Beijerinckia sp. 28-YEA-48: one gene and its partner. Each later gene encodes a partner of the first gene's protein in a complex. Links are inferred from orthologs where the notes say so. Each region holds a gene or a part of one and is shown in the gene's direction. Other genes may lie near its edges.

Region 1 (10,586 bases):
GGAACGACTGGCTGAAATCATCGCGCTGGAAAAGCGCGTCGCCGCCCATGGCCTGCCGCAGGATGCCGACAATCTGCGTATGCTGAAGGCTGCCGGTTTCTCCGATCTGCGGTTGGCGTCGTTGACCAACGGCCACGAAGAAGACGTGCGCAAGCTGCGCCACGATCTCGGTGTGCGCCCGGTTTACAAGCGCATCGACACCTGCGCGGCGGAGTTCGCTTCGCCCACGGCCTATATGTATTCGACCTATGAAACGCCTTTCGCCGGCCAGCTGGCCTGCGAAGCGCGCCCGTCGGACAAGGAAAAGATCGTCATCCTCGGTGGCGGTCCGAACCGTATCGGTCAGGGTATCGAGTTCGACTATTGCTGCGTGCACGCCTGTTTCGCGCTGTCGGATGTCGGCTACGAAACCATCATGATCAATTGCAATCCGGAGACGGTGTCGACCGACTACGACACATCGGACCGGTTGTATTTCGAGCCGCTGACGGCCGAAGACGTGCTTGAGATCATGGACAAGGAACGCGAGAACGGCACGGTCAAGGGCGCCATCGTCCAGTTCGGCGGCCAGACGCCGCTGAAACTGTCGCATGCGCTGGAAGACGCCGGGATCACCATTCTCGGCACCTCGGTCGAGTCGATCGATCTCGCCGAAGACCGCGATCAGTTCAAGCGTCTGCTCGATCGGCTGCGGTTGAAGCAGCCCAACAATGCCATTGCCTATTCGGTCGAACAGGCGCGGCTTGTGGCCAACGAGCTTGGCCTGCCGCTGGTCGTGCGGCCGAGCTATGTGCTCGGCGGACGCGCCATGGCGATCATTCGTGACGATGCGGCGTTCGACGACTATCTGCTTGGCACCTTGCCGGGCCTGATCCCCTCCGACGTCAAGGCGCGCTATCCCAACGACAAGACCGGCCAGATCAACACGGTTCTGGGCAAGAACCCGTTGCTGTTCGATCGCTATCTGTCGGACGCGCTGGAAGTCGACGTCGACTGCCTGTGCGATGGCAAGGACGTGTTCATCGCCGGCATCATGGAACATATCGAGGAAGCCGGCATTCACTCCGGTGACTCGGCCTGTTCGCTGCCGCCGCGTTCTCTAACGCCCGAAACCCTGGCGCGGCTCGAGGATCAGACCCGCAAGCTCGCCCTGGGGCTCAAGGTCGGCGGCCTGATGAACGTGCAATACGCCATCAAGGATGGCGAGATTTACGTGCTCGAAGTCAACCCGCGCGCTTCGCGCACGGTGCCCTTCGTCGCCAAGGTGGTGGGCCACCCGTTCGCCAAGATCGCCTCCCGCATTATGGCTGGCGAATCGCTCGCCTCCTTCGGCCTCAAGCCGGCGGAGCTGAAGCATGTGGGCGTCAAGGAAGCGGTGTTTCCGTTCGCCCGTTTCCCCGGTGTCGACACGGTGCTCGGGCCGGAAATGCGCTCGACCGGTGAAGTCATCGGGCTCGACCGTAATTTCGAGATCGCCTTCGCCAAAAGCCAGCTCGGTGGTGGCACCAAGGTGCCGACCAGCGGCACGGTGTTCGTTTCGGTCCGGGATGCCGACAAGGCGCGCGTGCTGGACGCCCTCAAACTGCTGTCGAGCAACGGCTTCAAAGTGGTGGCGACTAGCGGGACCCAGCGGTTCCTGGAAGCCGGCGGCGTGCCGGCCCAACGGATCAACAAAGTGTCGGAAGGGCGCCCACACGTGGTCGACGCCATCAGCAATGGCGCTATCCAGCTGGTGTTCAACACCACGGAAGGCGCGCAGGCGCTGCTCGATTCGCGCTCGTTGCGCCGGGCGGCGCTGCTCCACAAGGTGCCCTATTACACCACTCTGGCCGGCGCCTTGGCCGCGGCCCAGGGGATCAGGGCCTATAAGGGGGGCGACCTGGAGGTCAGGGCCCTGCAGGATTATTTCGATCCTGCGGCTGCATCGTAACGGCGGAAAACGCAACTTTTCCTTCCGCTTGACGTTCAGCCCGCAAGAGGTTCCCATAAGCAGGAACTGAGCGGAGTTGCGGTGGCGTGACCATTGATATGGGCACGCCTCCGCCATATCGTATTGCCATGTTTCCGTGGCAGATGCGGCAAAACAACCAAGGAAGTATCTGTCCCGCCTAGCGGGTGAATCGAAAGAGAAGCATGATGGAAAAAGTTCCGATGACCGAGGTCGGTTACCAGTCGCTGGAAACGGAGCTGAAGCGCCGCCAGCAAGAGGATCGTCCGCGCATCATCCAGCAAATCGCCGAGGCGCGTTCGCACGGCGATCTGTCCGAAAATGCCGAATATCATGCGGCCAAGGAAGCTCAGTCGCACAACGAGGGCCGGATCGCCGAGCTTGAGGACAAGCTGTCGCGCGCCGAGGTCATCGACCTGACCAAGTTGTCGGGAAATACCGTGAAATTCGGCGCCACCGTCACGTTGATCGACGAGGACACCGAGGAAGAGAAGAAATACCAGATCGTCGGCGAGCCGGAGGCCGACGTGAAGTCTGGCCGCGTGTCCATCACCTCGCCGATCGCCCGCGCGCTGATCGGCAAGAAGGTCGGTGATTCCGTCGAAGTGATCGCGCCAGGTGGCGGCAAGAGCTACGAGATCATGAAGATCCAATTCGGCTGATCAAAGCCGCTCGATAGAAGTCGCACTTGGACTAGAAGCCGCACTTGGAAAGCCGCGCTTAGAAATCACGTTTAGCGCGGCTTTCTCTCCTCTCACCGACAGAGTACGGGCATGCAGGCGCCGCTGCTGTCACCAGCGACACGAGTGTTGGTTTTCGGGTCCGGCCTCGCCGGGCATGAGGCCAATGCCATCGGTGTCGCCGGCGCCCTGGTACCGGGTTATGCGACCGTGCGCGTGGCGCCGCGCCCGCTGTTTGCCGCGACGGCGCCCTGGGGCTTTGTCGATCCCGGTGACTTTGCTCGCGTTCCCGACGTCGATATCGCCATCGCTTGCGGTCGCGTCACGGTGCCTTATCTGCGCGCCATCAAGCGGCGGTCGGGCGGGCGGACGCTCACTGTCTTCCTGCAGGATCCGCGCGCCTGGCGCGGTACATTCGATCTGATCTGGGTGCCGGAACACGACAAGCTGCGTGGCGCCAATGTGATGACGACGGCAGTTTCGCCACACTCGGTTTCGCCCGGCATTCTGTCCTATGGGCGCGCCACGCCTGATCCACGGCTGGCGCCTCTGCCGACGCCACGCGTCGCCATGGTGCTGGGGGGGGACAGCGGCGCGCATCGTTTTGAAGCAAACGACATCGCTGCGCTTGCCGAAATCGCCGGTGAGATCGCCGCCTCGGGCGCCGGCCTGATGGTGACGGCGTCCCGGCGGACGCCGGCGGCCCTGACGGCGGCGATCCGCGCGGCGGTGGGCGCGGCGGTTGGCGATGGTGAGAATATCTTCATCTGGGACGGCACGGGCGAAAATCCTTATCGCGCCATGCTGGCTCTGGCTGATTCCATCATTGTCACCGGCGACAGCGTCAATATGTGTGGCGAAGCCTGCGCCACCGGCGTGCCGGTGCATATTTACGAGCCGACTGGCGGCTCACCCAAGATCACCCGTTTCATCGATGGTCTTGTCGCCCATGGCGCGGCGCGGCGTTGGGCGGGGCAATTGGAAAGCTGGTCCTATGCGCCGCTTGATGCGACGGGCGATATCGCGGCGGAAGTGGCGCGGCGCTATCTGGCGCACCACGCCTAAAGCAAATCACGTTTCGGCAGAAACGTGATTTGCTTAGATCCTCTTATTTGGATGGGTCTTCATGGCGCTCGACGATTCCGTCGAGCCCTGAAACGCTATGGAAGGATCAAACGCGGACAGGCTGATCGGCGAAGGACAGCTGTTCGCGAGCGCGCCAGTCGTGCGTCACATAATTGAGAATGACCGATTTGCGCACGCCGATGATCGGGCGGTTGACGAAGCCGTGCCAGGTGTTGTTGCCGGGCACGAACACCATCGCGGTGTTGGGAATGAAGGGCGAGCGGCCGAAGTGAGTCTTCTCGTCGGCATAAATGTCGGTGCCGAGCTCTTCATGTCCCGGTTCATCGGACAGATAGATCAGGCAGGTGAATTTCTTGACGCCGAGATCGGTGTGCGGCTGCAGCCAGAAGCCATCGATATCGAGAGCATATTCGAGACGCAGCAACGTGTCGTCGATCGGCGCGCCGAATTTCGCGGCGATGGCGCTGGTGACGTCGCGTCCATGCAGCGCCTTGGCGACTTCACGCATGACCGGGAAGCGGGTCATGTTGGCTTCGTCGAAATACGACCGCGTATCGTTGTGCAATTCGCGCTTGCCTGAAACGCCATCGGTCGAAGGCGCACGGAAGGGCAAAGTGTTCAACGCTTCCGACACGCCCGCCGGAAACAGGTCGTCCATCAGGAAATGCCGATAGGGCTGATCAAAGGGCCGCGCCGCATCGATCGATGCGCAGAAGGTTTTGGCAATTTGGTCGGCCGAAGCCGGAGAAGCTGCTGTCATCAACCTTGCTCTCTAGACGCGATCAGCGTCCGTTCTACATGTGCCCCAAAGCGCCGGCACCATAGTGCCCAGGGCCTGGAGCCGCAAGAAAGACCTGGAGCCGCAAGAAAATGGTTGATCAAGCCGTTGGCGCGCTCGGAAAACCATGTTCGAATTGGTCTTTCTCCAGACTAGGGCTGGACCGAGAGGAAAAACAGGGAGGCTGTTATGAAACGCGCGTTGATCGGGGCCATGGCGCTTGCTGCGGGCCTTCTGCTTCCGGCGGCCTATGCCAGCGCCCAAGTGCCGCAGGACATCGCCGCGAAACTGAAGGAGATCGGCCGCGCGGTGGCGCCGCCGCCGACCGCTGCGCTCTATCTGCCCTTGCAAGGCACCGATCCCTATCCCGGTGTCGACGTGAAGCGCGACATCAAATACGGCCCCGACGCGCGCAATCTTCTCGATGTCGTCACCGCCTCGGGCGCCGCGGGTGGTGCGCGCCCAGTGCTCGTCTTCGTTCATGGTGGCGGGTTCGTTGCCGGCAATAAGACGGCTGCGAATTCGCCCTTCTACGGCAATGTGCCGACATGGGCGGTGAAGAACGGTTTCGTTGGTGTCAGCATGACCTATCGGTTGGCGCCGCAAAATCCATGGCCGGCGGGCCGCGATGACGTGGCGGCGGCGATCAACTGGGTGCGCGACAACATCGCTTCATACGGCGGCGATCCACAGCGCATCTTTCTCATGGGTCATTCGGCTGGCGCCATCCATGTGGCGAGCTATGTCGCGCAGGTTGCCGAAAAAGGCGAAAGCCCGATCGGTGGCGCACTGATGGTGTCGGCGCTGTATGACTTCACGCCCGAGAACATCAGCAACGCGGAGCGCGCTTATTTCGGCGAGGACCGCGCCCGGTTGGCGGAGGGGTCTTCGCTGCCGCATCTTTCGAAAGCGAAGTTCCCGTTGTTGGTCGCGCATGCGGAACTCGATCCGCTGAATTTCGTCGCGCAATCGGAATTGGCCAACAAGACATTATGCGCGGCGCAGAAATGCCCGCGCTTCGTGCGGCTGGCCGATCACAGTCACATGTCCGAAATCTATGCGGTCGGCACAGCTGATACGTCACTGACCAGGGAAATTTTGGCTTTTACGCGCGGCGTTCAATAGCGCGGTTGTGGTGCGATGGGCCGCCGTTTCGCGGCGGCCCTCCGGAGGTCTGTTACGCGGCTTTCTTCGACTTCTGCATCAGTTCGACGAAGCGTTTGAACAGATAGTGCGAATCCTGCGGGCCGGGGCTCGCTTCGGGATGATGCTGCACGGAGAAGGCCGGGCGATCTTCCAGCGCGATGCCGCAGTTGGAGCCGTCGAACAAGGAGCGATGGGTTTCCTTGGCGTTCTTCGGCAAAGTCTTGCTGTCGACGGCGAAGCCGTGATTCATCGAGACGATTTCAACCTTGCCGGTGGTGTAGTCCATCACCGGATGGTTGGCGCCATGGTGGCCCTGGTGCATTTTCTCGGTCTTGGCGCCAACGGCGAGCGCCATCATCTGGTGGCCGAGGCAGATGCCGAAGGTCGGCACTTTCGCGTCGAGCAATGACTGGATGACCGGCACGGCATATTTGCCGGTTTCGGCCGGATCGCCCGGTCCATTCGACAGGAACACGCCGTCGGGCTTCAAAGCGAGAATGTCTTGCGCGGGCGTGGTGGCCGACACGACGGTGACGGCGCAGCCGGCCTTGGCGAGCAGCCGTAGGATGTTGCGCTTGACGCCGTAGTCGACGGCGACGACGCGATACTGCGGATCGGTCTGGCGACCATAGCCCTCGCCTAGCACCCAGGTCGTCTCGTCCCAGGTGTAGCGCTGCGCGGTGGTGACATCAGGCACGAGATCCATGCCGTCGATGCCGGGCCAGGCGGCGGCTTCTTTTTTCAGAGCCGCGAGGTCGAACTTGCCGTCGGGTGCATGGGCGATGACCGCATTGGGCATGCCTTTTTCGCGGATCAGCGCGGTCAGAGCTCGGGTGTCGAGACCGCTGAGGCCGATGATGTTGCGGGCCTTCAGCCATTGGTCGAGATGGCGCGTGGCGCGGAAGTTGGACGGATCGGTCACCGGGGCGTGGACGATGATGCCACGGGCGCCGGAGGCGGCCGCCATGTTGACGGTCTCGATATCTTCCTCGTTGGTGCCGACGTTGCCGACATGGGGGAAGGTGAACGTGATGATCTGGCCGGCATAGGACGGATCGGTCAGGATTTCCTGGTAGCCCGTCATGGCGGTGTTGAAACAGACTTCGCCGATGGCCTGGCCGGTGGCGCCGAGGCCGTAGCCCTCGATCACCGTGCCGTCGGCGAGTACCAGAAGGGCGGTTGGCGCGGGTTTGGTCCAGCCGGTGACTTCCGGCTTCGCTTGAACGTTGGTCATGGTCGCTTTACACCGTTCGCGCGTGCCTGCGGGCGCGCTGACGCGCCGGTCTGGCCGCGGACATGGGATTGAATTGACGCGCACGCTAACGCATGAGCCGCGAAAACGGAAGCGGCCGCGTGAAAAGTTCGCGGGAATCAGCAGAAATTAGCAAAACAGGAGCAGGGCATGCGCGAGCGGTTCACCACGGTCATGAAAGAGGCGATGAAGGCTGGGGACAAGCGGCGCCTGGCGACGGTGCGCATGATCCAGGCCGCCCTGAAGGACAAGGATATCGAGGCGCGCGGGCTGGGCAAAACCGTCTCGGACGATGATATTCTGGCGTTATTGCAGAAAATGGTGAAGAGCCGGCAGGAATCCGCCGACATCTACGGCAAGGCCGGGCGGCCGGAGCTGGAGACGCAGGAACGCGAGGAAATCGCCATTATCAACGAGTTTCTGCCCCAGCAGCTCAGCGAAGATGAAGTTAAGGCCGCCATCGCGGCTGCCATCAGCGAGACCGGCGCCACGTCGATGAAGGACATGGGCAAGGTCGTTGCTGCGCTCAAGGCAAAATACACCGGCCAGCTCGACTTTGCGAAGGCCAGTGCGCTCGTCAAGGGCATGCTGGGCAGCTGATTGGCGCCGCTCAGAATGCCGTTTCTAGGATCCTAAGGCAAAATTGCGTTTCGTCAGAAACGCGATTTGCTTTAGGCCTTGGTCTTCGTGGCGTTGATGATCATGCCGACGATCGCCGTGACCACAGCGCCGGAGACGCCGCCGCCGACCAGTTGACCCACGGCGGCAGCAATATCGAAGCCGCCGGTTCCGCCCGCTAGGGCAGGAATCAGCGACGACAGCAGGCCACCACCGGCGAGACCGCCGATCGCGCCGGCAATGGTATTGCCGGTCGAGCCGAGGCTCGCATTCTTTACCGCACCGGCGATGCCATTACCGCCGATAACGCCACCAACGATTTGCAGGATGAGATTGATCAACATTGCGCCGGTCATAGAAACCCCCTTCGCAAACGCCGCTTTCCTTCGCACGGAAGCGAAAGTGGCCACGAAGCCAAATGGCTCCGCCTTGATTGGACACGCAAATTTGGCTTCGCTGCAAGTATTTCCGTCGCTGCTTCGCAACATCGCGGGGGAAAGAATCTCAAAATCCGTGTGTGTGACCGCTGGAAAACGGGGAAAACCGCACAATATTAGGACTCTGCGGTTGCAAGGTTCTATCCTTGCGGATCGAGACCAGCGCTGATGCGATTTACACCGTCCCTGCTTGAAGAGATCAAAGCACGGCTTCCCGTATCGGAAGTCGTGCGTCGGCGCGTGCAATTGAAGAAGTCTGGCCGTGAGTTCAGCGGCTTGTCGCCTTTCTCCCAGGAAAAGTCGCCGTCGTTTTTCGTCAACGACCAGAAAATGGCCTGGTTCGATTTCTCCTCCGGCCAGAACGGCAACATCTTCGACTTCGTCATGCGCACCGAAGGGCTGACGTTCCCCGAAGCGGTGGAGCGGCTGGCGGCGGAAGCGGGTGTGCCGCTGCCGAAATCGACGCCCGAAAATATCGAGCGCGAAAAGAAACGCACGACCTTGCAGGAAGTTCTCGAACTTTCGGCGAAGTTTTTCGAGGAGCAATTGCAGGCGCGTAACGGCGCCAAGGCGCGCGGTTATCTGGCCGGCCGGGGCATGGGCGCATCGGTGCAAAAGCAGTTCCGGCTCGGCTATTCGCCCGACGAGCGATTCGCTCTGCGCGACTATCTTGCCGGTAAAGGCGCCAGCGCCGAGATGATGATCGAGGCCGGCATGCTGATCCACGGCGAGGATATCGCCGTGCCTTACGACCGGTTCCGCGACCGCGTGATGTTCCCGATCTGCGACCGGGCCGGCAAGGTGATCGCTTTCGGTGGCCGGGCGCTGGAAAAGGATGTTCCTGCTAAATATCTGAATTCACCCGAAACACCGCTCTATCACAAGGGCTCGGTGCTGTATAACCAACACAATGCCCGCAAGGCGGCGCACGAGGCCGATGGCCAGGTGATCGTGGTTGAGGGCTATGTCGACGCCATCGCCATGACGGGTGTCGGCTTCGCCAATGTGGTGGCGCCTTGTGGCACGGCGCTGACGCCGGACCAGTGCGAGAACCTCTGGCGCATGGCCGAAGAGCCGATCCTGTGTTTCGACGGCGACAAGGCCGGTCGCAAGGCGGCCCATCGGGCTATCGACACGGCCTTGCCGATGATCGGGCCGGGTAAGAGCCTGCGATTTGCCTTTCTGCCCGACGGACAGGACCCGGACGATCTCGCCCGCAGCGGCGGGCAGGAGGCGATCGGCGCTGTTTTGGCCGCGGCGCGACCGCTGGCCGATGTTTTGTGGACGCGCGAGAGCGAGGCCGGCCCCCTGGATACGCCGGAACGGCGTGCGGCGCTTGAACGCAGGCTCAATACCGTCGTTCGCGAAATCACCGACGAGACCCTGCGGCGCTACTATCTCGACGACATGCGATCGCGGCTCGACGCCCTGCTTGGGCCGCGTCGGGGCGGTGGCGCGGGGGGCTTCCAGGCAAAGGGCCAGCGGCAAGGTGCTGCCCCTGGGCGGGCGCCTGGCAAGCGTTTTCAACCGCCGGGGGCGGCGCAGGGCTATCGGTTTCTGTCGCCAGGCGTCAGTTCCAGCATTGCAAAATCAGTGCTTTTCACGCGCGCGGGCGGGTTTCCGGCTCGGGAATCGATGATTCTGCTGTTGTTTGCCAATCACGCGGAACTGCTGGCCCGGCATAGCGAGGATTTGGCCAGCCTCGAATGCACCAATAAGGACGCCGCCCGCCTGCGCGATGCGCTGGCGACCCTGGCGGCCGACCGGCTGGACAGCGATATCGAGATCCGGGCTGCCCTGACCGAAATGGGGCTGGGCCCCGATCTCCATAAGGCCGAGGCCATGGTTGGCGTGGCCTCGCTCTGGGTGCTAAAGCCGGCAGCGGCCCTGGAAGACGCAGAAGTGGCTCTGCAACAGGCTCTGGTCTTGCATCGGCGGGCCTTAGCGTTAAATAGAGAGCTTAAATCGGCTGAATTAGCGCTTGCCGAGGACGCCACCGAAGAGAACGTCGCCCGCCTCAGGGAAATTCAGTCGGAGCTTTCAACCATCGACGGCCGCGAGGCCGCATTGGAAGGGTTCGGGTTCATGTCCGGTCGGTTGAGCCGGGCATTGTAATTTGCGCCGTAATTTGCGTCCTGCCCCGGGCGCGGTGCTGTGGTTAAGGCGGACTTAAGTCCGCATCAGGAATGGTGAATGGAGCGAATCGCCCGTCAGGGCGATCCAGTGAGATTTTCCGGTGAGATTTCCCGCGCGCATGTGAATGCGGATGCGGTGTGATTGGAGTGCGAGATGGCAAAGAAGGACGAAGAGAAACGCGAAGGCGAGACCGCGGTCGTCGAGACGACCGACAGTCCTTTGCTCGATCTCTCCGATGCCGCCGTCAAGAAGATGATCAAAGCCGCCAAGAAGCGCGGCTTCGTCACCCATGACGAGCTGAATGCGGTGCTGCCGTCGGAGGAAGTGTCCTCCGACCAGATCGAGGACATTTACGCGATGCTCAACGAGATGGGCATCAATGTCGTCGATTCCGAAGAGGCTGAGGAAGGCGAGACCGAGGAAGCCGCCGAAGAGGAAGCCGAAGGCGGCGACCTTGTCGAGACGGCGCGCACCACGACTGTCGTTGCGACACGCACCACCGAGC
Region 2 (12,595 bases), 3.1 Mb from region 1 along the record:
CCCTTTTCCTTGAAGGTCGGGATCGCAGGGAAGTCGGAAATCCGCTCGCCTGAGGAGACCGCGATGGGAATGAGCGTCTTCGCGTTGATATGCTCGCGCACGGTCGACCAGGTCAGACTGCCCATCTTGACGTGACCGGCCACGAGATCCGCGACGGCGCTGCTACCGCCCCGGTGTGGAATGTGAACGAGCTGGATTCCGCTCCTGGCGGCAAAGAACTCGGCCACGGAACCGCTGCCGGAGCCGACGCCCGGCGAGACATATTGAATGCCGTCCGGCACGGTTTTGGCCCAGGCCATGAAGTCTTCGAAGGTCTTCACCCCCGTCGAGGGATGAACGACGAAGGCACTGGGTGAACCGCCGATATAGGCGATATGGGTAAAGTCGCCGATCGGGTCGAAGCCGATATCCTTTTGCAAAGCCGGCGCCAGAATATTGGTCGCCATGCCGGTGATCATCAGGGTGTGGCCATCGGGCTCGGCTCGCACCAGGGCTTTCGAGGCGATGACACCGCCGCCGCCACCTTGGTTCTCGACGAAGAACTGTTGCTTGAACGTATCGCTGAACGATTGCGCGATGATGCGCGCGACAATGTCCGACTGCCCCCCCGCGCCGAACGGCACAATGATCTTGACCGGGCGTGAGGGCCAATCAGCGGCCGTCGTGCTGACCGCGACCATCGTCGTGAATGCTGCAACGAGCAGCGCCCTTACCCCCACCATCGCTTCCCCTCCAATTGCCGGCTGCCCTATCGACGAGGGCGCTCGGGACAGTGTTGAGCGGCGCGAATCCGATCAACGCCGCCGCTGTGTCTTTCAGCAAAATTGGCGATAAGGGTTTGAAATGTAAAATATTCTTTTCATTCCAGTCTGGAATATAAAAAGTTTCTTGGGCTCACACTGCCCAGGGCGGCGTGAACGGCGCGGCGTCGCCCACGCGCGCCAAGCCACCGACCGGCAGAATGGCCACGGCCTCGAAGGGCTCGGCGCTTTCATTCGCCAAGGCAAAATCCGTATCCGGCGGCACGATGACCGCGGCACCCGCCGAAAAATCGAACTGCTCGCCGCCGAGCGTCACCCGCGCCCGCCCTGCCAGAGCCACCAGAACCTCCTCGCGCGTCAGCCGATGGGTCACCGCCTTGGTGCCGGCGGCAATGCGGACCCGCCAGACGCTGGTCTCGCGGGCACCCCGACTCGGTGCGGCAAGACCGGTGAATTCGGCGCCGTGCATTTCAAAACGCGGGGCGGCTTCGGCGGTGATGAGACTCATGATCGTCGCTCCTGTATTTGCGCACTTGTCCATTTGCGCGCTTGGCCCTGGCGGGTTAAGCAGGCAAGATAGTCTAGTTCATTGACCAATTATGACCCGCAGCGACATTAGTCAAGATGGTTGACGAAAAACTTCCTGAGCTGATCGATCACCTGGGCTGGCGCCTCTGGCGGGCGGCACGCCTGTGGAAGGCGGAATTCGATAGCCGGATGAATGCGCGCGGTCTCTCCTGGTACACGGAGGGGCGCGCTTCGATGATCGCCCAGATCGGCGACAACGGCATTCGACAGAGTGGCCTGGTGCGCCGTTTAGGCCTGACAAAACAGGCAGTTCAACAGATCATCGATGAATTGGCGACCGAAGAGATCGTGTCGCGCCGGCCCGATCCCAGCGACAATCGCGGCCGGATCATCGCCCTTACGCCCAAGGGCATCGCCGCCGCCCATGCGGCGAACGAAGTGAAGCGCGAGATCGAGGCGGCCCAGCGCCAGCAGCTTGGCACCGCCCGTTTCGATGCGCTGATGGATACGCTGCGCGACCTGGCGCCGGATGCGGGCGAAGATTCGGCCTGATCGCGCCGTTTTCGCCCCTCCGTTGCTTGCATCGACAGGGAATCCGTGTAGAAAGCGCGCTTCGCAAAGCTTCCGGCCGGGGGCTGAACGGAAGGCTGCACCCGCAGCAGGAGGTCTCCCTCCGTCTTCCCGTGTCTCCGCCTTCGATTGCGTTCCGTCGGGCCTCTCTCCGGGCTCGAAGGGCTCCGCGCCGGAAATTGCGAGTAAAAGAGAAAGGCAATCAGATGGCTCTGTACGAGCACATTTTTCTTGCCCGGCAGGACGTGACGGCCCAACAGGTCGAAGGGTTCACCGAGGCATTCAAGACGATTATCACCACTGCCGGCGGCACCGTCGGCAAGGTCGAATATTGGGGTGTCAAATCCCTGACCTACCGTATCAAGAAGAACCGCAAGGCCCACTTCACCCTGCTCAACCTCGACGCGCCCCCGGCCGCCATCACCGAGATGGAACGCCAGATGGCGATCAATGAAGACATCCTGCGCTTCATGACCATCCGCGTCGAAGAGCTCGAGGAAGGTCCGTCGGCGATGATGCGCAAGCGCGAAGACAGCGATCGTGACGATCGCGGCGATCGCCGTGGCCCGCGCCCCGACCGTCCGCCCCGTCGTCCGCGTGATGACGCCCCTGCCGCTGAAGGAGGCGCTTTCTAATGGCTACCGCACCGCGCCGTCCGTTCTTCCGTCGCCGCAAGACCTGCCCGTTCTCGGGCCCGAATGCGCCGAAGATCGACTACAAGGACACCCGTCTGCTGTCGCGCTACATCTCCGAGCGTGGCAAGATCGTCCCGTCGCGTATCACGGCCGTTTCGGCCAAGAAGCAACGTGAGCTGGCCCAGGCCATCAAGCGCGCTCGCTTCCTGGGTCTGCTGCCCTACGTGATCAAGTAAAACCCAGCGGCCGCCCTTAAGCGGCCGCCAGTTGGGCGCGACGGCTAAGCCGATCGCGCCCTAACCGCCAAGGATGCGGGACAGCGCGCTTCATGATTTCTCGTATTGCCATAGCCATCGGCGCCGGCCTCGCAGCCGCCCTGCTCTTTTACATTCCTGTAAAAGGCTCGGCCCTGGCGATGATCCTGGCGATCTTCGCGGCTCTGCCGATCATGATCGCCGGACTGGCCTTCAGCCCATCCGTGGCCTTTGGCGCCGCTTTCGCTGGCACCGCCGCGCTGCTTCTGGCGCTTGACGAAATTTTCGCCGCCACTTTCGCCCTCACCGCTGCCTTTCCCGCCTGGTGGCTGACCCGCCTCGCCTGGCTGGCTCGCCCCGCCGCGAACGGCGAATCTGGCGCCACCCCAGATGGTCTCGTCTGGTATCCGCTCGGCCAGCTCCTGGCCTGGATCACGGCACTGGCCGCCGCCATGTCGATCGCCGGCATTTTGATGGCCTGGTACCGTTTTGGCTCCTATGACGCCTTTCTCGAGGAAGCGTCGCGGCGCATGCAGCCCCTCATCGAGGCGATCTTCAGCCGCGGCGGCAGCAGCCTGCCCGCCGGGCTCGACGCCGAAGGCTTGGCCCGCGTGTTCGTGCTGGCGATGACACCGATCTTCGCCGCCTGGACGGTGGCGACGACAGCGCTCAATCTGTGGCTGGCCGGACGGGTCGCCCGGATGTCGGAGCGTGGACGCCCCTGGGTCAATGTGCCGGAAAACCTGGTGCTGCCCCGCACGACGCTTTACGCGCTCGGCGCCGGCGTCATCCTGCTGCTGCCGGAAGGATTTTTGCGTATCGGCGGCTATGTCATCCTGGCGTCCATCAGCATCGCGCTGGTGCTCCAGGGCCTCGCCTCGCTGCACTATGCCTCGCGGCCATCGCGGGTGCGCTCGACCATGCTCACCCTGCTCTATGTTTCAATGTTCATCCTCTTCCCGCTGCCGCTCCCGCTTCTCGCGGTCGTCGGGCTTGTCGACATGCTCATGAGCATCAGAAAACGAAGCAACATCCCGCCGGCCTCCGGCGCACAGACCACCTAAGGAGTATTCAACATGGACGTCATTCTGCTTGAACGTATCGCGAAGCTCGGCCAGATGGGCGAGCAGGTTCGCGTCAAGAACGGCTATGCCCGCAACTTCCTGCTGCCGCAAGGCAAGGCCCTGCGCGCCACCGAAGCCAACAAGAAGCGCTTTGAATCGCAGCGCGCCCAGCTTGAGGCCCGCAGCCTCGAACAGAAGAGCGAAGCCGAGAAGGTCAAGGAAAACCTCGACGGCAAGACCTTCATCGTCATCCGCCAGGCGGGTGAAACCGGCCAGCTCTACGGCTCGGTCGCGACGCGCGACATCGCCGATGCGATCACCGCCGGTGGCATCAGCGTCCACCGCAACCAGGTTGTCATGCTCACCCCGATCAAGAGCATCGGCCTGCATCAGGTGCCGGTGCACCTGCATCCGGAAGTCGAAGCTTCGATCACCCTCAACATCGCCCGTTCGCCGGAAGAAGCCGAGCGTCAGGCCCGTGGCGAAGAGCTCGTCACCCGCGAAGAGACGAGCATGGAATCGCTCGGCCTCGAAGTCGGCGCGGCGCTGGCCGAAGCTGGCGGCGACGACGCCTAATTTTTCGACTCACGTCGAACACAACGCCCGCGCCACAAGCGCGGGCGTTTTTCGTTGCGAAACCTTGGTCCCGGGAGTCAAGAACACGGCGGGCTTATATTTTTACCCTGTGAGAATCGGGCACGGCTGCCAGACCGTAGGGAATCATTTATGCTTAGCCTCGCGCCCCTGCCGTATTTGTGTCACTCCTAATGCTACCGGCAGAACGGCGCTTTAGATCGTCGCGCCGGTGCGTGGCGTCTCTTTCACATTGCAGGAATGAATGGCTGCCGTCGGTCAATTGGCGGTCCGTTTCGATGCGTCGACGGACCAAGCAGATTCAATAAACTTCCGTACCGCCCCGCATAATGTGGAGGCCGAACAGGCACTTCTGGGTGCTATTCTCGTCAACAACGACGCCTTCGATCGCGTCTCGGATTTCCTGCGCGCCGAGCATTTCTCGGAAGAGCTGCATCGCCGTGTCTTCGAGGTTTCGGCGCAACTGATTCGCGCTGGCAAGCTCGCCTCGCCCGTCACACTGAAGACCTTCCTCGGTGATCACGATCTCGGCGGCGTCACCGTGCCGCAATATCTGGCCCGTCTCGCGGCCGAAGCCACGACCATCATCAACGCCGAGGATTACGGCCGCACGATCTACGATCTGGCGATCCGCCGGAACCTGATCAACATTGGTGAGGAGATCGTCAACGTCGCCTATGACTCGCCGGTCGATGCATCGCCACGCGTGCAGATCGAAGAGGCCGAACGGCGGCTCTACGAAATCGCCGAACAAGGCCGCTATGACGGCGGCTTCCAGAAATTCTCCGACGCGCTCACCCATGCCATAGACCTGGCCGCCAAGGCCTATGAGCGCGACGGCAAATTATCGGGTATCTCCACCGGCCTCACCGAACTCGATCACAAGATGGGCGGTCTGCAATCGTCCGACTTGATCGTGCTCGCCGGCCGTCCTGGCATGGGCAAGACGGCACTGGCCACCAATATCGCCTTCAACGTCGCGAAGGCTTACGAATATGACGTCAAGCCCGATGGCTCGCATGTGGCGCGCAACGGCGGCATCGTCGGCTTCTTCTCTCTCGAAATGTCGTCGGACCAGCTCGCCACTCGTATCATTGCCGAGCAGTCGGGCGTGCCCTCCTACAAGATCCGCCGTGGCGACATTCAGGATCAGGAATTCCATCGCATCTCGGAAGCCGCGCGCGCGATGCAAGCGGTGCCGTTCTACATCGATCACACCGGCGGCATTTCCATCGCCCAGCTCACCGCGCGCGCCCGCCGCCTGAAGCGCCAGAAGGGCCTCGATCTTCTCGTCATCGACTACCTGCAACTGCTGTCGGGCTCGAAGTCGAGCAACAGCAACCGCGTGCAGGAATTGACCGAGATCACCACCGGCCTAAAGGCCCTGGCGAAGGAATTGGCCGTTCCGGTCATCGCGCTCTCGCAGCTCTCGCGCCAAGTGGAAAACCGCGACGACAAGCGGCCGCAACTGTCCGACTTGCGCGAATCCGGCTCGATCGAACAGGACGCCGACGTCGTGGTCTTCGTTTATCGCGAGGAATATTATCTCAAGAACCGCGAACCGCGCGCCGGGACCGAGGAACATATCAACTGGATGGCCGAGATGGAGCGAGCCCATGGCCGCGCCGAAGTGATCATCGGCAAGCAGCGCCATGGTCCAACGGGCACGGTCGACCTCGCCTTCGAGGGCGAGCTGACACGCTTCGGCAATCTGGCCCGCGAGGATTCTCTCCCCGAACGGATGTGATATGGCTGCGGCGATGACCCGCTCGCCCCTCACCCCATCCATCCCCGCCGCAGAAGCGCTGGCGACCCTGCATGTCGATCTCGACGCGCTGGTCGCCAACTGGCGCCTGCTCGCCGCCCGTGCCGCGTCGGCGGAATGTGCCGCTGTCATCAAGGCCGACGCCTATGGCATCGGGATCGCGCCAGCAGCCCGCGCGCTTGCAGCCGCCGGCTGCTGCACCTTCTTCGTTGCCCATCTCAGCGAAGCGCTGCGCGTGCGCGAGACCGTTGGTCCTGGTTTGACGATCTATGTTCTCAACGGGATCCTAGACGACACCGAAACCCTAGCCGCGCTGGCGCATGACGACATCCGGCCGGTGATCGCCTCGCCAGAGCAATTGCGCCTCTGGACCGGCTATCATCCCCGACATGGCGCGCGGCCCGCCTGCGCCGTGCAGATCGATACGGGCATGAACCGTTTCGGCCTGAGCGTGATCCAGGCCGAAACCCTGGCTGAGAAAATCCGCGATCTATCGCCGGCCCTGGTCATGACCCATTTCGTCTCCTCGGAATATCTCGACGATCCGTTGAACGAGCGGCAGATCGAGCGGTTTGAACGGGCGACAGCGCGCCTGCCGGGCATTGCCCGCAGCATGGCCAATTCGTCGGCGATCTTTCTGCCGCAACGGCCGTTCTTCGATCTGGTGCGGCCGGGCTATGCGCTCTATGGCGGCAATCCCTTTCCCGATCAGCCCAATCCGATGCGGCCTGTCGTGCGCCTGAGCGCGCCGATCCTGCAAATTCGCGACATCGAGGCCGGCGAGACCGTTGGCTATAATGCGCAATGGACGGCGAAGCGCCGCTCGCGCCTGGCCGTGATCGGCGTCGGCTATGCCGATGGCATTCCGCGCAACGCGATGGCGACCGAAGCGCAAGCCGGCGGCGAAGCCCTGGTGCTTGGCACGCGCTGTCCTTTCGCCGGCCGTGTCTCGATGGATATTATCGTTCTCGATGTCACCGACGTGACGGACCCGGCGCTGGCGCCGGGCATCGAGGCTGAACTATTGAACGACGTCATCACCGTCGATGATCTGGCGTCGCGATCAAAGACGATCGGCTACGAAATCCTGACATCGCTTGGGCGGCGCTATCACCGGGTCTATGCGCAGAACGATCTAGATCACCGCCCTTGACGAGCGCCCCTCCCCGCCATCAGACTTGAGCCCAAGGCCGGCGCAGAACCGGCAAGGCCATTTTGGTCAGATGCGGGAGGGTTGATATGCGGTCCCTGCGCTCGATGATGATCTACGCCGTTGCTGCGGTTCTATGTTCAGCGTCCCTGGCTTTTTCCCAAGTTCAGACCGGCCCGACCGATATCGGCGGCACCGTCACCGGGCCCAAAGGTCCGGAAGCCGGCGTCTGGGTGATCGCCGAAACGCGCGATCTGCCGATCCGTTTCATCCGCATCGTCGTCACCGACGATCAAGGCCGCTATCTCGTGCCTGATCTGCCGAAGGCCACCTATGACGTGTGGGTGCGCGGCTATGGTCTGATCGATTCCAACAAGATCAAATCGGACCCAGGCCAGATCGTGAATCATACGGCAGTGATCGCGCCGACGCCGCAAGCAGCGGCGCACTATTATCCGGCGATCTATTGGTACTCGATGCTGAGGCTGCCGCCGGCGGATGCTTTCAACGGCAAGTCAGATGACATCCCCGCAAAAGTGTCCCTGGGCTATTGGCTCAACGACATCAAAAACAACGGCTGCATCGGCTGCCATCAGATCGGGCAGCTCTCGACGCGGACGATCCCACAGGAATTCGGCACGGGCGCCGACGGTTGGATGCGCCGCATCCAATCGGGCCAGGCTGGCGAATTGATGGTCAACATCATGGCCGGCGAACTGGGCGGCGCGCCGTTCAAATACTTCGGCGACTGGACCGACCGCGTGGCGAAGGGCGAATTGCCGGCGACACAACCGCCACGCCCGCAAGGCGTCGAGCGCAACATTGTCGTCACTTTGCGCGACTGGATGAACGAGAAACAATATCTGCACGATCTGATTTCGAGCGACCGGCGCAATCCGACCGTCAATGCCAATGGGCTGCTCTACGGCTCGCCGGAATATAGTTCCGACGACATGCCGATCATGGATCCGGTGCGCAACACGGCAACATCCTTCCATCTGCCAACAACACCCGGCACGCCGGAGGCGCTCGGCCCCGGCCATGCGGCGATGAAGGAACCGCTGCAAGCCTCGCACTATTGGGGCATGGAGAAGATCTGGGACACCAAGGCCAACAACCACAACAGCATGTTCGATGAGAAAGGCCGCTTGTGGCTGTCGGCAACGGGACAAGGGCCCGACAATCCCGACTTCTGCAAGAAGGGCTCCGATCATCCGTCGGCGAAAGTGTTTCCGCTCGAACGCAGCAACCGCCGCGTCACCGTGTTCGATCCGAAGACGCAGAAATACACAGCCATCGCCACCTGCTTCGGCACCCATCATCTGCAATTCGGCTATGACGCCAACAACACCTTATGGACGTCGGGCGGTGGCCCCGTGGTTGGCTGGATCAATACCAAGATGCTGGATGAGACCGGCGACCAGGTGAAGTCGCAAGGCTGGACGCCGCTGATCCTCGACACCAACGGCAATGGCAAACGCGACGATTATGTCGAACCGAACCAGCCCATCGATCCGACCAAGGACAAGCGCATCGTCGCTGGCTTGTATGCGGTGATGCCCAATGTCACCGACGGTTCGGTGTGGGGCACCTATCGCTCTTATCCCGGTGCGATCGTGCGCCTCAACCCGGGCTCCGATCCCAACACGACGCTGGCTGAAATCTACAATGTGCCGGCGCCGGGCTTCGGCGCACGCGGCGGCGACATCGACAAGAAAGGCGTTGTCTGGGTGTCATTGGCGAGCGGCCATCTCGGCGCCTTCGATCGCAGCAAATGCAAAGGGCCGCTGAACGGACCGAAGGCAACAGGCGATCATTGCCCCGAAGGCTGGACCCTCTATCAATATCCTGGTCCAGGCTTTGACGGCATCGGCCGCAACAGCGCCGAGGCGAGCTATTACTCCTGGGTCGATCAGCACAATACCTTTGGCCTGGGCGAGGACGTACCGATGTCGACGGGCAATCTCAACGACGGCATTCTCGCCTTGAAGGACGGCACATGGGTGGTGCTGCGCGTACCCTATCCGCTCGGCTTCTATGCGAAGGGTTTCGATGGACGGATCGATGATGCCAACGCCGGCTGGAAAGGCCGTGGCCTATGGGCTGCTAACGGCGACCGCACGCCCTGGCTGATCGAAGGCGGCAAAGGCTCACGCCCCTTGGCCGCGCATTTCCAGCTGCGCCCCGATCCACTGGCGCGGTGACAGGATGTGTAAAAACCTTGGTGTCATCCCCGACAGCCGCGCAGCGGCTGAGCGGGGATCCAGAGCAAGCGGTAGAATCTCCGGAACAAACACAAGTTCGACACGCGGCACCGCTTTACCGCTCGCTCTGGATTCCCGCTCGCGCCTCCGGCGCGTCGGGAATGACACTGAGAGCTTTTCAACAGCCTGCTCAAACTGCAAAACGCTATAAGAGTTTCAGGCCTTCGATTTAGCCGCTACGGCGTTCAACTCGATGCGCATGCCTGGTGCGACGAGCCCGGCAACGATGAGGCTGGCGCGCACCGGATAAGGCGCGGAGAAATAGTCGCTGTAAATCTTGTCGACCTTGGCCATGTCGGCGACATCGATGAGATAAATGGTGACCTGCAAAACATCGGCGAAAGAGCAGCCGCCGGCGGACAGCGCGCGACCGAGATTATCCAAGGTCAGCCGCGTCTGCGCTTCGATCCCGTCTTGCAGGATCTTCCCCGTGGGATCGACCGGGCCGTGGGTCGTGAACAAAAACCCGCCATGCTGCATCGCCCAGGAGAAGGGCTGAGGCGGCGTCGGCAATCCGGTTTCGACATGCTGGCCCATCAAGCGTTCTCCACAGCCATCATCAGATTCTTGACGGCGGTCGTTGTCGATTGAAGATGCTCGCGCATCAGTTCGATCGCACGCTCCGGATCGCGCGCCAGCACGGCCTCCATGATCGCCCGATGCTCGCCGTTGATGTCGCGCACAGCGGCCTCGCTTTTCGCGTGGCGGAAGAGACGTATCGAGCGATAGCGCTCGGAATGATCGGTCAGGACATTCCAGAAACGCAGCAGCCATTGCGAACCGCAGGCGGCAACCAACGCGAAGTGAAAGCGGCGATGGCACGTCTCCCATTCGATGACGACGTCGCGATCGTGCAGCCCGGTGGGCAGCGGCGCCTTCGAGAGAAGATGCATCGCGGCGATGATCTCGGCCTCCCAGGCCGCGTCACCGCGCGCGATCGAACGGCGCAGGCACGACGCCTCCACGTCCATGCGCACTTCGAGCAGATCGTCCAGTTCCTCCACTGAGACGCCTGAGACGCGCGAGCCGCGATGGGATTCGGCTTCGACCAATCCTTCGCCCGACAGGCGCGTCAACGCCTCCCGAATCGGGGTGAGGCCTAGCCCGAAGCGTTCCTGGAGATCGGCGGCCCGAAGTCGGTCGCCTGGCTGCAGGTCTCCCCGCAGAATGCCAAGTCTGAGCTGCTTATAGGCAGCGTCGGTCTGCGATTCAGGCACTGTGCTCACAGAATCACCCTTTACATATGAAAGTTTTCATATTTTATATAATCCTGTTCATTTCATGACAAGACACTATCGGGAGTGGTCAATGAGGCAGACACGCAGAACTTTCGCCGCCGGGCTGGCATCGGCCGCATGCGCCATTCCTCTTATGACAAACGCCAAAGCTCAGTCGGCGACGACCATCCGCGTGTCGACCGCTGCCCCGCCGAGCGACTTCCTCAATCGGGCGCTGGAGCGGATGAAGGGCGATCTCGAAGCCGCCAATGCCGGGATCCAGTTCAGCGTCCATCCCGCCTCGACCCTCTTCCGCCAGGGCACGGAAGTTCCGGCGCTCCAGCGCGGCAATCTCGAAATGTGCAGCATGACCACGTTCGAGGTCGCGCAGCAGGTCCCGGAACTCGGCTATTTCAACCGCGGCTATCTCTTCAACGATCACGCGCATCTGCGCCGCGCCTTCGACGGCCCCATCGGCGACGACTATCGCAAGACCGTGGCGGCCCGCATGGGCATCGAAATTCTCGCCACGCATTATTTGGGCACGCGGCAGGTCAGCCTGCGGCAAAAGCGCGGCGTCAAAGGCCCGACCGACCTCTCGGGAACCAAGCTGCGCATGCCGGCCGGGCCGGAATGGCTGCTGCTCGGGCGCACCTTGGGTGTCGCACCCATCCCGCTCGGCATGCCCGAAGTCTATCTCGCCTTGAAGACGGGCACGATCGACGGCCAGGAAAACCCACTGTCGATCTTCAGCGCCGCCAAGCTGTTTGAAGTCTCCGAACAGGTGGTGCTGACCTCCCATGTCGTCCAGCCGGTGTTCTTCGCGATGGCCAAGCCGGTCTGGGACAAGCTCAATCCCGATCAGAAGAAGGTCGTGGAAGCCGCAGCGAAGGCGGCCGCGACCTGGGGCGACACGGCGCGGCTCGACGACGAGAAGACCATCGTCGAAACGATCAAGGGGCGTGGGCTCGTGGTCGAGACACCCGATCTCAAACTGTTCCGCGAGGCCGCCGACCGCGCCTATGCCGGCGCTGAAGCGACCAAAGCCTGGGATCTCCAGGGCCTGAAGCGCGTGCAGTCCGCCTGAACACCGCCGTGACTCCGTCCAGCGCACCAGCCGCGTTCCCACTCCCGCCGACCGTAGCCACGATCCTCTCGTGGCTACGCACGATCGCCAGCTGGATCGCGAACATCATGTTCGCGCTCGTTTTCCTGATATTCAACTACAAGATCATCACCCGCTACATCGGCCACGAAGAGGCGGTGTGGGCGGATGAGGTGTCGGTGATCCTGTTCATCTGGATCATCTTCTGGGTGAGCGCCTTCCTCATTCGCGAGCAGGAGCAGATCAACTTCGATCTGTTCTACCGATGGTTCGACGATCGCGGCAAGCGTGTCATCGCCATCGTCCGGCATCTCTTGGTCGGCGGTCTCGTCATCTGGTCCCTGCCCGGCTCGCTCGACTACATCCTGTTCCTGTGGCGCGAACGCACGCCCGTCCTCGATCTGCGGCTCGACTATATCTACGCCTGCTTCGGCATCTTCCTGATTGCCGTTGCGATCCGCTCGATCACCAGCCTCTTCATCTTGTGCACGCCTTACTGGCGCAGCCGCATCTGATCGCATCCCATGTCGCACGGTCTTTGGATTCTCATCGGCGTCTTCACGCTCGCGGCCGCGCTCGGCGCGCCGCTCGGCTTATCGATGCTCGTCTCCGGCTTCGCCTATCTGATCGTCACCCATCAGGACGTCGGTCTCGTCGTCGACCAAACGATGAACGGGCTCTATAACAG

Evidence for each region.
Region 2: the proteins of dnaG (region 1) and BLW50_RS09925 are in contact, whole or in part, in a crystal structure (PDB 2R6A), measured with the Geobacillus stearothermophilus proteins. The link is inferred for Beijerinckia sp. 28-YEA-48 from one-to-one orthologs. Residues at the interface, in WP_049624496.1 of Geobacillus stearothermophilus: Lys456, Leu457, Leu458, Pro459, Ala460, Asn463, Ala464, Leu467, Leu535, Leu536, Ile537, Ala538, Gln544, Glu545, Asp548, Tyr549, His552; in WP_033016901.1 of Geobacillus stearothermophilus: Ser13, Glu15, Ala16, Gln18, Glu91, Leu92, Asp94, Ala95, Val96, Pro97, Thr98, Ala99, Ala100, Asn101, Tyr104, Tyr105, Ile108.

The regions. Positions count from the first base shown.
Region 1 is NZ_FNSI01000001.1:5,196,509-5,207,094, forward strand. The notes cover bases 7,625-10,586. They hold dnaG (DNA primase), read left to right. Parts: upstream 7,625-8,113; coding sequence 8,114-10,060; downstream 10,061-10,586. Other genes in these bases: BLW50_RS24360 (hypothetical protein), read right to left, coding at 7,625-7,864; rpoD (RNA polymerase sigma factor RpoD), read left to right, coding at 10,235-10,586. Outside these bases: carB (carbamoyl-phosphate synthase large subunit), read left to right, coding at 1-1,930; transcription elongation factor GreA, read left to right, coding at 2,134-2,610; BLW50_RS24335 (mitochondrial fission ELM1 family protein), read left to right, coding at 2,722-3,693; BLW50_RS24340 (2OG-Fe(II) oxygenase), read right to left, coding at 3,800-4,474; BLW50_RS24345 (alpha/beta hydrolase), read left to right, coding at 4,682-5,617; carA (glutamine-hydrolyzing carbamoyl-phosphate synthase small subunit), read right to left, coding at 5,670-6,872; BLW50_RS24355 (GatB/YqeY domain-containing protein), read left to right, coding at 7,041-7,490; more of BLW50_RS24360, read right to left, coding at 7,562-7,624. UniProt on the Escherichia coli protein: RNA polymerase that catalyzes the synthesis of short RNA molecules used as primers for DNA polymerase during DNA replication.
Region 2 is NZ_FNSI01000001.1:2,095,383-2,107,977, forward strand. Bases 3,927-6,901 are described here. They hold BLW50_RS09925 (replicative DNA helicase), read left to right. Parts: upstream 3,927-4,650; coding sequence 4,651-6,153; downstream 6,154-6,901. Other genes in these bases: rplI (50S ribosomal protein L9), read left to right, coding at 3,927-4,388; alr (alanine racemase), read left to right, coding at 6,155-6,901. Outside these bases: BLW50_RS09890 (Bug family tripartite tricarboxylate transporter substrate binding protein), read right to left, coding at 1-722; BLW50_RS09895 (cupin domain-containing protein), read right to left, coding at 895-1,269; BLW50_RS09900 (MarR family winged helix-turn-helix transcriptional regulator), read left to right, coding at 1,386-1,841; rpsF (30S ribosomal protein S6), read left to right, coding at 2,066-2,494; rpsR (30S ribosomal protein S18), read left to right, coding at 2,494-2,730; BLW50_RS09915 (YybS family protein), read left to right, coding at 2,823-3,812; more of rplI, read left to right, coding at 3,825-3,926; more of alr, read left to right, coding at 6,902-7,324; BLW50_RS09935 (carboxypeptidase-like regulatory domain-containing protein), read left to right, coding at 7,411-9,525; BLW50_RS09940 (RidA family protein), read right to left, coding at 9,742-10,122; BLW50_RS09945 (GntR family transcriptional regulator), read right to left, coding at 10,122-10,811; TRAP transporter substrate-binding protein DctP, read left to right, coding at 10,894-11,889; BLW50_RS09955 (TRAP transporter small permease), read left to right, coding at 11,997-12,422; BLW50_RS09960 (TRAP transporter large permease), read left to right, coding at 12,432-12,595. UniProt on the Escherichia coli protein: The main replicative DNA helicase, it participates in initiation and elongation during chromosome replication. Travels ahead of the DNA replisome, separating dsDNA into templates for DNA synthesis.